DNA from 3 places in the Metabacillus sp. cB07 genome. Region 2 is predicted to be linked to each of the others. Evidence: a T-box and tRNA genes for the amino acid it is inferred to sense, from the RefSeq annotation. Region 2 holds a T-box; the other regions hold tRNA genes.

Region 1 (4,386 bases), 1.6 Mb from region 2:
TAGCGAAATTCCTTGTCGGGTAAGTTCCGACCCGCACGAAAGGCGTAACGATCTGGGCACTGTCTCAACGAGAGACTCGGTGAAATTATAGTACCTGTGAAGATGCAGGTTACCCGCGACAGGACGGAAAGACCCCGTGGAGCTTTACTGCAGCCTGATATTGAATTTTGGTACAGCTTGTACAGGATAGGTAGGAGCCTTGGAAGCCGGAGCGCAAGCTTCGGTGGAGGCATTGGTGGGATACTACCCTTGCTGTATTGAAATTCTAACCCGCAGCCCTTACCGGGCTGGGAGACAGTGTCAGGCGGGCAGTTTGACTGGGGCGGTCGCCTCCTAAAATGTAACGGAGGCGCCCAAAGGTTCCCTCAGAATGGTTGGAAATCATTCGCAGAGTGTAAAGGCACAAGGGAGCTGACTGCGAGACCTACAAGTCGAGCAGGGACGAAAGTCGGGCTTAGTGATCCGGTGGTTCCGCATGGAAGGGCCATCGCTCAACGGATAAAAGCTACCCCGGGGATAACAGGCTTATCTCCCCCAAGAGTCCACATCGACGGGGAGGTTTGGCACCTCGATGTCGGCTCATCGCATCCTGGGGCTGTAGTCGGTCCCAAGGGTTGGGCTGTTCGCCCATTAAAGCGGTACGCGAGCTGGGTTCAGAACGTCGTGAGACAGTTCGGTCCCTATCCGTCGTGGGCGCAGGAAATTTGAGAGGAGCTGTCCTTAGTACGAGAGGACCGGGATGGACGCACCGCTGGTGTACCAGTTGTCTTGCCAAAGGCATCGCTGGGTAGCTATGTGCGGAAGGGATAAGTGCTGAAAGCATCTAAGCATGAAGCCCCCCTCAAGATGAGATTTCCCATCACATTTGTGAGTAAGAACCCTGAAAGATGATCAGGTTGATAGGTCTGAGGTGGAAGCGCGGTGACGTGTGGAGCTGACAGATACTAATCGTTCGAGGACTTAACCACAGTCTAACTAAGCGTAAATTGCACGTGAATCTTGTTATCAAACGTTATTCAGTTTTGAAAGAATAACTTCTTTCAAAAAAAAGCTTGAAATCTTCGGATTTCATAGTATAATAATTTTTGTCACTATGTCTGGTGATGATGGCAAAGAGGTCACACCCGTTCCCATGCCGAACACGGAAGTTAAGCTCTTTAGCGCCGATGGTAGTTGGGGGTTTCCCCCTGTGAGAGTAGGACGTTGCCAGGCTGGTGAAAATTATTATTCCGCAGTAGCTCAGTGGTAGAGCTATCGGCTGTTAACCGATCGGTCGTAGGTTCGAGTCCTACCTGCGGAGCCATTTTGGAGAGCTGTCCGAGTGGCCGAAGGAGCACGATTGGAAATCGTGTAGGCGGTAACCCGTCTCAAGGGTTCGAATCCCTTGCTCTCCGCCACAACTTTATGGCCCGTTGGTCAAGCGGTTAAGACACCGCCCTTTCACGGCGGTAACACGGGTTCGAATCCCGTACGGGTCACCAACATATTTTCACTGCGGAGGATTAGCTCAGCTGGGAGAGCATCTGCCTTACAAGCAGAGGGTCGGCGGTTCGAGCCCGTCATCCTCCACCATGAAAATTCAAAGCAGCAGCGTAACGGTCAAGCAGGTTTAACACCAACTTATCGGGACGAAAAAGAATTACCTTATTATTATCGCGGGGTGGAGCAGTCTGGTAGCTCGTCGGGCTCATAACCCGAAGGTCGCAGGTTCAAATCCTGTCCCCGCAACCAAATGGTCCCGTGGTGTAGCGGTTAACATGCCTGCCTGTCACGCAGGAGATCGCCGGTTCGATCCCGGTCGGGACCGCCATTTTTATAAAGGCTTGGTAGCTCAGTCGGTAGAGCAAAGGACTGAAAATCCTTGTGTCGGCGGTTCGATTCCGTCCCAAGCCACCATTTACACTTATATGCCGGTGTAGCTCAATTGGTAGAGCAACTGACTTGTAATCAGTAGGTTGGGGGTTCAAGTCCTCTTGCCGGCACCACTGAAATGTGGAGGGGTAGCGAAGTGGCTAAACGCGGCGGACTGTAAATCCGCTCCCTCAGGGTTCGGCGGTTCGAATCCGTCCCCCTCCACCATTTTTAAAAAAGAATACAGGGGTATAGTTTAAAGGTAGAACAGAGGTCTCCAAAACCTCCGGTGTGGGTTCGAGTCCTACTACCCCTGCCAATTTAATTAATCTTATATAGTATAATGGCGGCTGTGGCGAAGTGGTTAACGCACCAGATTGTGGCTCTGGCATTCGTGGGTTCGATTCCCATCAGTCGCCCCTTTTTACTTATTAGGGTTTTTATTTTTGTTTTGGGCTATAGCCAAGCGGTAAGGCAACGGACTTTGACTCCGTCATGCGCTGGTTCGAATCCAGCTAGCCCAGCCATTTTCACTTTAACAGTCATCTTTGTGCACCAGCTGCATAAGATACAATTACAGCGAATGCGGAAGTAGTTCAGTGGTAGAACACCACCTTGCCAAGGTGGGGGTCGCGGGTTCGAATCCCGTCTTCCGCTCCAGAATCTTAAGGCGGCATAGCCAAGTGGTAAGGCAGAGGTCTGCAAAACCTTTATCCCCGGTTCAAATCCGGGTGTCGCCTCCAATTTTTATGAACTCACCCTTAGCCGGGGTGGCGGAACTGGCAGACGCACAGGACTTAAAATCCTGCGGTAGGTGACTACCGTACCGGTTCGATTCCGGTCCTCGGCATCAACCAGTATCCAGTTCAAGAAAATGATCAATTTGCCGGTGTGGCGGAATTGGCAGACGCGCACGACTCAAAATCGTGTTCCTCTGGAGTGTCGGTTCGACCCCGACCACCGGTATCTAAAAAGTAATAAATCTAAAGACTTTCTAACAACATGTTAGGAAGTCTTTTTTTATATAAAAATATTTATTTGCACGAAAGAGGAATTATTTAAAAGATATTTTTACTATTAAGTCAAATGATAAATAATCTTTATATGAGTAGGTAAATATTAATGAATAAAAAGCACTAAAAGTCTTTTCGTTTGTTGTATAATATATCCATATACATGAATTATAAGTATTTATGTTAGAGGGGTAGAATATGAATGAGCTAAATAGTAGGAGTAGATTTAAGGAAAATAAAAAGGTGTCTCCCAAATGTTCAACAGTAGAATTAAATTCTTGGATTAAGGTAGCTTTTCTAATCATAATAGGATGGATACTATTTAAATTTAAGTTGGTTATGTTTGTAACAATGTATAATCTAATATATCTTTTTATTGAGTTTCTTTTCACTATGGGGTTAATAGAACATAATGCTTTGTATAACGAATATAACCAAACCTATTATTTCAATGATAATGAGTTATTAAATTTGTTCATTAATTATGGAGTTGTATTTTCAATCATTGGCTTTATTGACAAATTTTTTCCGGGAATTTACTATATTGTTTTTCAATATATAGAAAAGTTGAGAAACATTATTCCGACGTTTCCATTTAGTGGGCTTGTCAGATCCATTTTATTAATAATAGAACTACTTTTTAAAGTAACTTGGGTATTTTCCGGTAGTGTTATACGTTTTGTCACTTCAGTTTTTAGTTTTATTTTTGTCCTACTATATAAAATTGCTGTTCCTATTTTCAATTCATTATTTAAGTCTCTTGATATTGTTAATGAGAAGTTAGATAGTGCTTCAAATCGATTGGATAGTAGCTCTAGAAAAATGGAGAAATAGTTGCTTCTGGAGTGTCGGTTTGACCCCGATCACCGGCATCTATAGCTTACATAAAAACAAGCAAAGTCAATGCTCTAAGCAAACAGAGCATTGGCTTTTTTGTTATATCTGAACGCCCATCGTGTTGACTCAATCATATAAATTCAACCCCAAGTACCCCCCGCCCACCTCCCTGCATATGATGCTTTTATATGCGCTGAAAGGGTGGAGAAGAATGTATTATTATCCGAATTATTGGTATCCAAATCCTTATTATCCTCAAGTTCATGCACCGATGAACAATTACTACAGAGAACCGGCCTATTGGAACTATCCAGGCAGCTACCCCTCTGAGATGGGTGATTACAGACTCTCATTAAAGGATTATGGAAAAGAGCCATTTGTTATTAATATTAATGAAGCGACGCTGCTGAACAATAATTTCCGGACGGCGTTATGGACAGGAACTCACCTGCAGCTTACGTTAATGAGTCTTAATCCGGGTGAAGATATCGGTTTGGAGATGCATCCTGATGTTGATCAGTTCCTGCGGGTTGAAGAGGGGCAGGGGATTGTTCAGATGGGCAAGAGCAAAGACCAATTGCCTTTCATGCGAAACGTCTATGATGATACGGCGATCATCATACCGGCCGGAACGTGGCACAATGTCACCAATACGGGCAAATCTCCGCTGAAACTTTATTCGATC
Region 2 (4,386 bases):
TGGTGTTCTGAGGGAGATTCTACGCTGCAACAGAGGTATGAATGTTTATCGAACGCAAGGCGAGTGTAGCGGCTCAAATTGAGGAATTGAAAAAGACGATGGAAATCATTCATCATAAATGCTGGTATTACAAGACTGCGATGGACGCAGGAACAGAGAAAATTCATAAAGTAAACGACTAAGCACGACTTGAAAACTGCCTTTATTTTATCTTTAATAGGATGGAACAAAGGCAGTCTTTGTCTCTTTGAATCGCCAACCGTTTTTTCTAAAACTACGCATAATTCACTATCTTCCCCTTCAAACCGGCAGATAAAATGTTGTCAGCCTTAAAGATCCTCACCTGCTGTTTTGAATAACAGTATGCCTTCACATAACTGCCGCGTATCTCCCTCACAGCGATTGTTCTCTGGGACAAAGCTCCTTTTTCAGAAAGATAAATAATTTCAATCGGAAGCTTCTGATTAATCGACCTCTCAAATAGTCCGTTCATTTTTTCAGCTCCTTTGCTCTCCCTTTATTATATGCAAACACCTGTTCGCTTACAACTTTTTTTGGGAGGTATGGAGTGTAATTTTTGGCAAGAAAAAAAGCCCCTATAAATAGAGGCTTTCCAAAATTATTTGTACTGAATCAGCGTGTACTTCTTCTTCCCTCTGCGGATCACGGTAAACTTGCCGTCAATGCGGTCTTCGGCTCCAAGAACTTTGTCTGTTTCCTGAACGCGTTCGCCGTTAATGTAAACCGCTCCGTTTGATACGTCTTCTCTCGCCTGGCGTTTTGAAGGAGAGATTTTGGCATTGACTAAAAGGTCAATCAAGCCGATTTCGTCCTCTTCAACTGTAAAAGCAGGAACGTCTTTGAAGCCCTGTTCAATTTCGTCGCCCGTCAGTTCTTTGATGTTGCCGCTGAACAGCGCCTGTGAAATCTTGATGGCCTGATCAAGAGATTTTTCTCCATGCACAAGCTTTGTCATTTCTTCAGCGAGTGCTTTTTGAGCTGCACGTTTTTCCGGAGAGCTCACAAGCTCCTGCTCAAGAGCTTCAATTTCCGCGTGTGACATGAACGTAAAGAACTTAATGTATTTCATAACGTCGCGGTCGTCTGTGTTGATCCAGAACTGGTAGAACTCGTAAGGCGTTGTCTTTTCCTTATCAAGCCAGATCGCGCCGCCTTCTGTTTTGCCGAATTTTGTGCCGTCTGATTTTGTCACAAGCGGTACAGTTAGACCGAATGCTTTTGCATTCTCTTCTGATTTGCGGATCAGCTCAAGACCTGCTGTAATGTTGCCCCACTGATCGCTTCCTCCAACCTGAAGTCTGCAGCCTTCTTCTCTGTATAGGTTCAGGAAGTCGTATGATTGCAGAATCATGTAGCTGAATTCTGTGTATGAGATGCCGGATTCGATTCTTGATGCAACCGTATCTTTAGCAAGCATGTAGTTGATGCCGAAGTTTTTGCCAACGTCTCTTAGGAACGTAATGAGATCCATAGAGCCGATCCAGTCGAAGTTGTTTGCAAGTACGGCAGGATTTTTGCCTGAAGGATCAAAATCAAGGAAACGTGACAGCTGGTTTTTAATTTTATCTGACCATTCTTTGACGATATCAGATGTATTCAGCGTACGTTCTGCTTTTTTGCCGGACGGGTCTCCAATCATTCCTGTTGCTCCCCCTACGAGGGCAATCGGACGGTGTCCTGCCTGCTGGAAACGGCGAAGCGTCAAGATTGGAAGCAGATGGCCGATGTGCAGGCTGTCTGCTGTCGGGTCAAATCCTGTATATAATTTAACAGACTCCTCTTCAAGCACCTTTTTCAGGCCTTCTTCGTCTGTCATTTGTTGAATTAATCCTCTAAACTGAAGATCTTTGAGCAATTCACTCATTTTGCTTCTCTCCTTTTTCATAAAATACAAAAACGCCCCTTCAATAAATGAAGGGGCGTGGAATACGCGGTACCACCCTGCTTTGGGAAGCATGCTTCCCGTCTCGAAAAGATAACGGCCTTTAACCGTCTTCTGCTAATTGGCAGATCTGCCGTTCACAAAAGAAGCTCCTGGAGGTAATTCATGATCCATCTTTGTGCTGATTTGCATCGACCATCAGCTTTCTGGGACAGGGAGATGTTCACTACTTCTTCCATTCAAAGCGATAAATAATAATAAATCTTTTTTACCACAACTCAGCATGACTTGTCAAACGATCCGCCCCGATTTGACAAGATCATACAAAAGAACTGTTTTTATATGATATAATGAAGTGATTGTATAGGGGGATGATACGCTCATGGATAAACTTAGAACGTGGTACAGAAAATGGATGCCTTACAAACATAGAACAATTAAAGGGTTTAACATTACATATGGAGTCATCTGGAACCTGGTGCTTGTGTTTATTGTAATCGGTTTACTGACGGCTTCTTTCGGTGCGGGCGTAGGAGCAGGCTATTTTGCTTCTCTCGTAAAAGATGAACCTCTCCGCACATACAATTCAATGAAAAAAGACATCTACAACTATGAAGAAACCTCGCAGGTTTATTTTTCGGATAATGTTTATCTCGGCAAGCTCCGGGCAGATATTGAACGGCAGGAAGTAAAGCTTGCGGATATTTCGGATCATGTGAAAAATGCAGTAATCGCCACTGAAGATGAATTCTTCTATGAGCATGATGGCGTTGTTCCTAAAGCGATTATGCGCGCCCTTTTCCAGGAAGCAACTAACTCAGCTACCCGTTCGGGAGGAAGCACTCTGACTCAGCAGCTCATCAAAAATCAGATCCTGACCGATGAAGTTTCTTTTGACAGAAAAGCAAAGGAAATCCTGCTCGCCCTCAGACTTGAACGTTTTTTTGAAAAGGAAGAGATTCTTGAAGCTTACTTGAATGTAGCGGATCTTGGAAGAAATGCATCAGGCAGAAATGTCGCGGGAGTACAGGCAGCTGCTCAAGGTATTTTCGGAGTCGATGCAAAAGACCTGTCCCTTCCTCAGGCTGCGTTTATAGCGGGACTTCCGCAAAGCCCGTTTGGCTATACTCCGTTTACAAACGAAGGTAAAATTAAAGGAGATCTTGACGCGGGAACGTCCAGAATGAAAACCGTTCTGCGCCGCATGCACGACAAAGGCTTTATTACCCAGCAGGAATATCAGGAAGCAAGCAAATTCGACCTCAGAAAAAGCTTAACAGCCGCAAAACCTTCTTCCATTGATGAATATCCTTGGCTAACATACGAAATTGAAGAGCGCGCAAGAGATATCATTCTTGCCCAGCTTGCGGAAAAAGACGGCCGCAAACTGGATGAACTGAAGCAAAATAAAGAGCTCTATGCCGAATACAAAGCTCTGGCAGACAGAAATCTAAGACAAAACGGCTACAAGATTCACACTACTGTCAATAAAAATATGTACGATAAAATGAATGCCATTGCCAAATCCTATGAATATTACGGCAACAGTAAACCAGAATACAAGATTAATAAAGAAACAGGCAAAAAGACTCAGGTTCAGGAACCGGTTGAAGTAGGGGCTGTGTTAATCGAAAACAAAACCGGAAAAATCCTCAGCTTTGTCGGGGGAAGAGATCACGATGTTTCACAGACGAATCACGCGACAGACGCACCGCGGTCGAATGGATCGACAATGAAGCCGCTTGTTGCTTATGCACCAGCTATGGAGCTTGGTGAACTTCAGCCTGGTTCTGTTCTTGCGGATGTCCCATTGCCAGGAAAATACTCTCCAGGTAACTTTGACGGAAGATTTCATGGTTTTACAAGCGCAAGATTCGCCCTCGCTAAATCATATAATATACCTGCAGTTAAAGCATACATGAAAATACAGAATAAAGATCCTCTTTCTTACCTGAAAAAAATGGGCATGACCACTATTCATAAAAGTGACGGTGGACTTTCTACGGCACTAGGAGGTATAACTACCGGGGTAACTGTTGAAGAAAACGTTAATGCCTATACAACATTTGCAAACGGCGGAAAATTTATTGATGCTTATCTGATTGAGAAAATTGAAACAAAAACAGGAGAAGTCATTTACCAGCACAAATCAACACCAGTAGATGTTTTTTCACCTCAGACTGCTTATTTGACACTTGATATGATGAGAGATGTCATCAGTGAAGGGACAGCGACTTCCGCAAAAAAATACCTGTCGTTCAATGCAGACTGGGCAGGAAAAACGGGAACGAGCCAGGAGTACAGGGACATCTGGTTTGTAGCCTCCAATCCAAATGTGTCTTTTGGAACTTGGCTCGGGTATGATACACCTAAACCTGTTGATAAAAGGTATAAGGGGATGAACTATGGCAATAGAAACATCCTCCTCTGGTCAAAAATGATGAACGCTGCTTATGAAGTAAACCCGGGACTAATTGCTCCAA
Region 3 (4,386 bases), 1.2 Mb from region 2:
ATCGCGGATTCCCCTTATTACGTATAAGCCGAATAAAAGGTTTCATTTTTTTTCACATAAAAATAGTTTAACAAATTTTAGGTGTCCTGTAGATGGCTTTTGAGGAGGTTTATCTTAAATCTATCTTAAAAGAATCCCGTAAAAATGGAAAGGGCATAGCCTCAATCGGCTATGCCTTTTGTACCCGTTATTATTTGAGCTTCTCTCCGAATAAAGAGCCCATTAAAGCAACAGCAACTGTTGCGGTTTTATTTTTTTCATCAAGAATCGGATTTACTTCAACAAACTCTGCTGATGTGATAATCTCTGATTCTGCAAGCATTTCCATGGCAAGATGGCTTTCCCTGTAGCTGATGCCGCCAATAACAGGTGTTCCGACACCAGGTGCATCATGAGGGTCAAGTCCGTCAAGATCCAATGATAGATGAACTCCATCCGTACGTTCCTTCAAATACTCGATGGTTTCCTCCATCACCTTCGTCATACCAAGGCGGTCAATTTCATGCATGGTATATACTTTGATTCCCTTTTCCTTAATCAGCTCTTTCTCACCCTGATCAAGCGACCTGGCACCTATAATCACAATGTTCTCAGGCTTTACTTTAGGTGTGTAGCCTCCAATTCTCGTGAGTGCCTCATCACCGATTCCAATGCTGACAGCAAGAGGCATACCATGAATATTGCCTGATGGTGACGTTTCTCCAGTGTTTAAATCGCCATGGGCATCGTACCAGATGACTCCGAGATTCTCATAGTGCTTTGACACCCCTGCAAGCGTCCCGATTGCAATGCTGTGGTCTCCGCCGAAAACAAGTGGAAAAGAACCCGATTTGATCGCTTCATCCACCTGATCTGAAAGCTTCACACTGGCCTCTGACACCGCTTTCAAATTTCTCAGGTTATTGGCTGCTTCTTCTTCTCTGTTCGCACGACCAATCTCAATATCGCCCTTATCTTCAATCTTATAGCTGAGCCCTTCTAATCTCTCAACAACACCGGCATATCGAATCGCACTCGGCCCCATATCGACACCGCGGCGCATTTGTCCAAGATCCATTGGTACTCCAATAATTGATATTCTTTCTTTCATCTCAATCATCCCCCTTATTAGAAGCCTGTGCCTCTATTGTACGTTCAAAAAGGGAGATGACTCAACTCGACAAAATTATGTATATATATACAGAGTTTTCTGTTAAATAAATGACTCAATAACTCCTCCGAACCATTTTTGGAAAACAAAAAAACCTAAGACCATATAGTCTTAGGTTTAAAGATGGAGCCTAGCGGGATCGAACCGCTGACCTCCTGCGTGCAAGGCAGGCGCTCTCCCAGCTGAGCTAAGGCCCCGAATATGGAGCGGAAGACGGGATTCGAACCCGCGACCCCCACCTTGGCAAGGTGGTGTTCTACCACTGAACTACTTCCGCAACATCATGCGGGTGAAGGGACTCGAACCCCCACGTCAAAGACACTAGATCCTAAGTCTAGCGCGTCTGCCAATTCCGCCACACCCGCATATTAAGGAAAAATGGTGTGCCATGAAGGACTCGAACCTTCGACCCTCTGATTAAAAGTCAGATGCTCTACCGACTGAGCTAATGGCACATAAATGAATTCAGTCTTAAGATCCTGCGCAGACACACAGTTCAAAAGAAAATGGCTGGGCTAGCTGGATTCGAACCAGCGCATGACGGAGTCAAAGTCCGTTGCCTTACCGCTTGGCTATAGCCCAATGAAAGTATGTAATTTATAAAATTGGAATTGACCGTAAAAAGGTTTATGTTAACTAACCTTATTATTTACAGTCCAGACAAAAACTATTCAATTCCAGCTTGTCTAAATAAAATGGTGGAGGGGGACGGATTCGAACCGCCGAACCCGGAGGGAGCGGATTTACAGTCCGCCGCGTTTAGCCACTTCGCTACCCCTCCACATTTCAGTGGTGCCGGCGAGAGGACTTGAACCCCCAACCTACTGATTACAAGTCAGTTGCTCTACCAATTGAGCTACACCGGCATTTGAAGTAAGATTATTTAATTCTTATGGTGGAGGATGACGGGCTCGAACCGCCGACCCTCTGCTTGTAAGGCAGATGCTCTCCCAGCTGAGCTAATCCTCCAGAAGAAAAGAATGTTTAGTATTTCACATAAAAAAACAATGGTGACCCGTACGGGATTCGAACCCGTGTTACCGCCGTGAAAGGGCGGTGTCTTAACCGCTTGACCAACGGGCCAGTTGAAGTTGTAATGTAAGCTCCCAACCGGGCTTGAACCGATGACCTCTTCCTTACCATGGAAGTGCTCTACCGACTGAGCTATGGAAGCATGGCTCCGCAGGTAGGACTCGAACCTACGACCGATCGGTTAACAGCCGATAGCTCTACCACTGAGCTACTGCGGAATAATATAATGATTTGTTCACAAGCCTGGCAACGTCCTACTCTCACAGGGGGAAACCCCCAACTACCATCGGCGCTAAAGAGCTTAACTTCCGTGTTCGGCATGGGAACGGGTGTGACCTCTTTGCCATCATCACCAGACATAGTGACAAAAATTATTATACTATGAAATCCGAAGATTTCAAGCTTTTTTTGAAAGAAGTTATTCTTTCAAAACTGAATAACGTTTGATAACAAGATTCACGTGCAACTTACGCTTAGTTAGACTGTGGTTAAGTCCTCGAACGATTAGTATCTGTCAGCTCCACACGTCACCGCGCTTCCACCTCAGACCTATCAACCTGATCATCTTTCAGGGTTCTTACTCACAAATGTGATGGGAAATCTCATCTTGAGGGGGGCTTCATGCTTAGATGCTTTCAGCACTTATCCCTTCCGCACATAGCTACCCAGCGATGCCTTTGGCAAGACAACTGGTACACCAGCGGTGCGTCCATCCCGGTCCTCTCGTACTAAGGACAGCTCCTCTCAAATTTCCTGCGCCCACGACGGATAGGGACCGAACTGTCTCACGACGTTCTGAACCCAGCTCGCGTACCGCTTTAATGGGCGAACAGCCCAACCCTTGGGACCGACTACAGCCCCAGGATGCGATGAGCCGACATCGAGGTGCCAAACCTCCCCGTCGATGTGGACTCTTGGGGGAGATAAGCCTGTTATCCCCGGGGTAGCTTTTATCCGTTGAGCGATGGCCCTTCCATGCGGAACCACCGGATCACTAAGCCCGACTTTCGTCCCTGCTCGACTTGTAGGTCTCGCAGTCAAGCTCCCTTGTGCCTTTACACTCTGCGAATGATTTCCAACCATTCTGAGGGAACCTTTGGGCGCCTCCGTTACATTTTAGGAGGCGACCGCCCCAGTCAAACTGCCCGCCTGACACTGTCTCCCAGCCCGGTAAGGGCTGCGGGTTAGAATTTCAATACAGCAAGGGTAGTATCCCACCAATGCCTCCACCGAAGCTTGCGCTCCGGCTTCCAAGGCTCCTACCTATCCTGTACAAGCTGTACCAAAATTCAATATCAGGCTGCAGTAAAGCTCCACGGGGTCTTTCCGTCCTGTCGCGGGTAACCTGCATCTTCACAGGTACTATAATTTCACCGAGTCTCTCGTTGAGACAGTGCCCAGATCGTTACGCCTTTCGTGCGGGTCGGAACTTACCCGACAAGGAATTTCGCTACCTTAGGACCGTTATAGTTACGGCCGCCGTTTACTGGGGCTTCGGTTCAAAGCTTCGCTTGCGCTAACCTCTCCCCTTAACCTTCCAGCACCGGGCAGGCGTCAGCCCCTATACTTCGCCTTGCGGCTTCGCAGAGACCTGTGTTTTTGCTAAACAGTCGCCTGGGCCTATTCACTGCGGCTTTTCAGGGCTATTCACCCTAAAAAGCACCCCTTCTCCCGAAGTTACGGGGTCATTTTGCCGAGTTCCTTAACGAGAGTTCTCTCGCTCACCTTAGGATTCTCTCCTCGCCTACCTGTGTCGGTTTGCGGTACGGGCACCTCTCACCTCGCTAGAGGCTTTTCTTGGCAGTGTGGAATCAGGAACTTCGGTACTAAATTTCCCTCGCCATCACAGCTCAGCCTTATATGGGAAGCGGATTTGCCTACTTCCCGGCCTAACTGCTTGGACGCGCATATCCAACAGCGCGCTTGCCCTATCCTCCTGCGTCCCCCCATTGCTCAAATGGTGAGGAGGTGGTACAGGAATATCAACCTGTTGTCCATCGCCTACGCCTTTCGGCCTCGGCTTAGGTCCCGACTAACCCTGAGCGGACGAGCCTTCCTCAGGAAACCTTAGGCATTCGGTGGAGGGGATTCTCACCCCTCTTTCGCTACTCATACCGGCATTCTCACTTCTAAGCGCTCCACCAGTCCTTCCGGTCTGGCTTCGACGCCCTTAGAACGCTCTCCTACCACTGTTCGTAAGAACA

The links. The T-box of region 2 lies ahead of tyrS (tyrosine--tRNA ligase). A T-box ahead of a tRNA ligase gene usually reads a tRNA of that ligase, here a tRNA-Tyr.
Region 1: it has a tRNA-Tyr gene. The T-box ahead of tyrS (tyrosine--tRNA ligase) is inferred to sense a tRNA for this amino acid. The anticodon was not compared.
Region 3: it has a tRNA-Tyr gene. The T-box ahead of tyrS (tyrosine--tRNA ligase) is inferred to sense a tRNA for this amino acid. The anticodon was not compared.

What each region holds. Positions count from the first base shown of each region.
Region 1 is NZ_CP069296.1:623,956-628,341, forward strand. Features, by position in the region: rRNA gene JOJ89_RS03215 (23S ribosomal RNA) at 1-968, shown strand, start outside; rRNA gene rrf (5S ribosomal RNA) at 1,097-1,212, shown strand; tRNA gene JOJ89_RS03225 (tRNA-Asn) at 1,229-1,303, shown strand; tRNA gene JOJ89_RS03230 (tRNA-Ser) at 1,308-1,397, shown strand; tRNA gene JOJ89_RS03235 (tRNA-Glu) at 1,407-1,481, shown strand; tRNA gene JOJ89_RS03240 (tRNA-Val) at 1,497-1,572, shown strand; tRNA gene JOJ89_RS03245 (tRNA-Met) at 1,655-1,731, shown strand; tRNA gene JOJ89_RS03250 (tRNA-Asp) at 1,735-1,810, shown strand; tRNA gene JOJ89_RS03255 (tRNA-Phe) at 1,821-1,896, shown strand; tRNA gene JOJ89_RS03260 (tRNA-Thr) at 1,910-1,985, shown strand; tRNA gene JOJ89_RS03265 (tRNA-Tyr) at 1,995-2,079, shown strand; tRNA gene JOJ89_RS03270 (tRNA-Trp) at 2,097-2,170, shown strand; tRNA gene JOJ89_RS03275 (tRNA-His) at 2,198-2,270, shown strand; tRNA gene JOJ89_RS03280 (tRNA-Gln) at 2,304-2,378, shown strand; tRNA gene JOJ89_RS03285 (tRNA-Gly) at 2,437-2,511, shown strand; tRNA gene JOJ89_RS03290 (tRNA-Cys) at 2,521-2,594, shown strand; tRNA gene JOJ89_RS03295 (tRNA-Leu) at 2,616-2,701, shown strand; tRNA gene JOJ89_RS03300 (tRNA-Leu) at 2,737-2,817, shown strand; gene JOJ89_RS03305 (hypothetical protein) at 3,063-3,698, shown strand; gene JOJ89_RS03310 (cupin domain-containing protein) at 3,913-4,386, shown strand, end outside.
Region 2 is NZ_CP069296.1:3,148,428-3,152,813, forward strand. Features, by position in the region: partial or broken gene JOJ89_RS16160 (MerR family transcriptional regulator) at 1-182, shown strand, start outside; gene JOJ89_RS16165 (hypothetical protein) at 275-493, opposite strand; gene tyrS (tyrosine--tRNA ligase) at 620-1,885, opposite strand; T-box leader at 1,934-2,155, opposite strand; gene JOJ89_RS16175 (transglycosylase domain-containing protein) at 2,286-4,386, shown strand, end outside.
Region 3 is NZ_CP069296.1:171,127-175,512, reverse strand. Features, by position in the region: gene rocF (arginase) at 191-1,090, opposite strand; tRNA gene JOJ89_RS01025 (tRNA-Ala) at 1,275-1,347, opposite strand; tRNA gene JOJ89_RS01020 (tRNA-Gly) at 1,353-1,427, opposite strand; tRNA gene JOJ89_RS01015 (tRNA-Leu) at 1,435-1,515, opposite strand; tRNA gene JOJ89_RS01010 (tRNA-Lys) at 1,530-1,605, opposite strand; tRNA gene JOJ89_RS01005 (tRNA-Gln) at 1,658-1,732, opposite strand; tRNA gene JOJ89_RS01000 (tRNA-Tyr) at 1,847-1,931, opposite strand; tRNA gene JOJ89_RS00995 (tRNA-Thr) at 1,941-2,016, opposite strand; tRNA gene JOJ89_RS00990 (tRNA-Val) at 2,044-2,119, opposite strand; tRNA gene JOJ89_RS00985 (tRNA-Glu) at 2,159-2,233, opposite strand; tRNA gene JOJ89_RS00980 (tRNA-Thr) at 2,252-2,324, opposite strand; tRNA gene JOJ89_RS00975 (tRNA-Asn) at 2,326-2,400, opposite strand; rRNA gene rrf (5S ribosomal RNA) at 2,424-2,539, opposite strand; rRNA gene JOJ89_RS00965 (23S ribosomal RNA) at 2,667-4,386, opposite strand, start outside.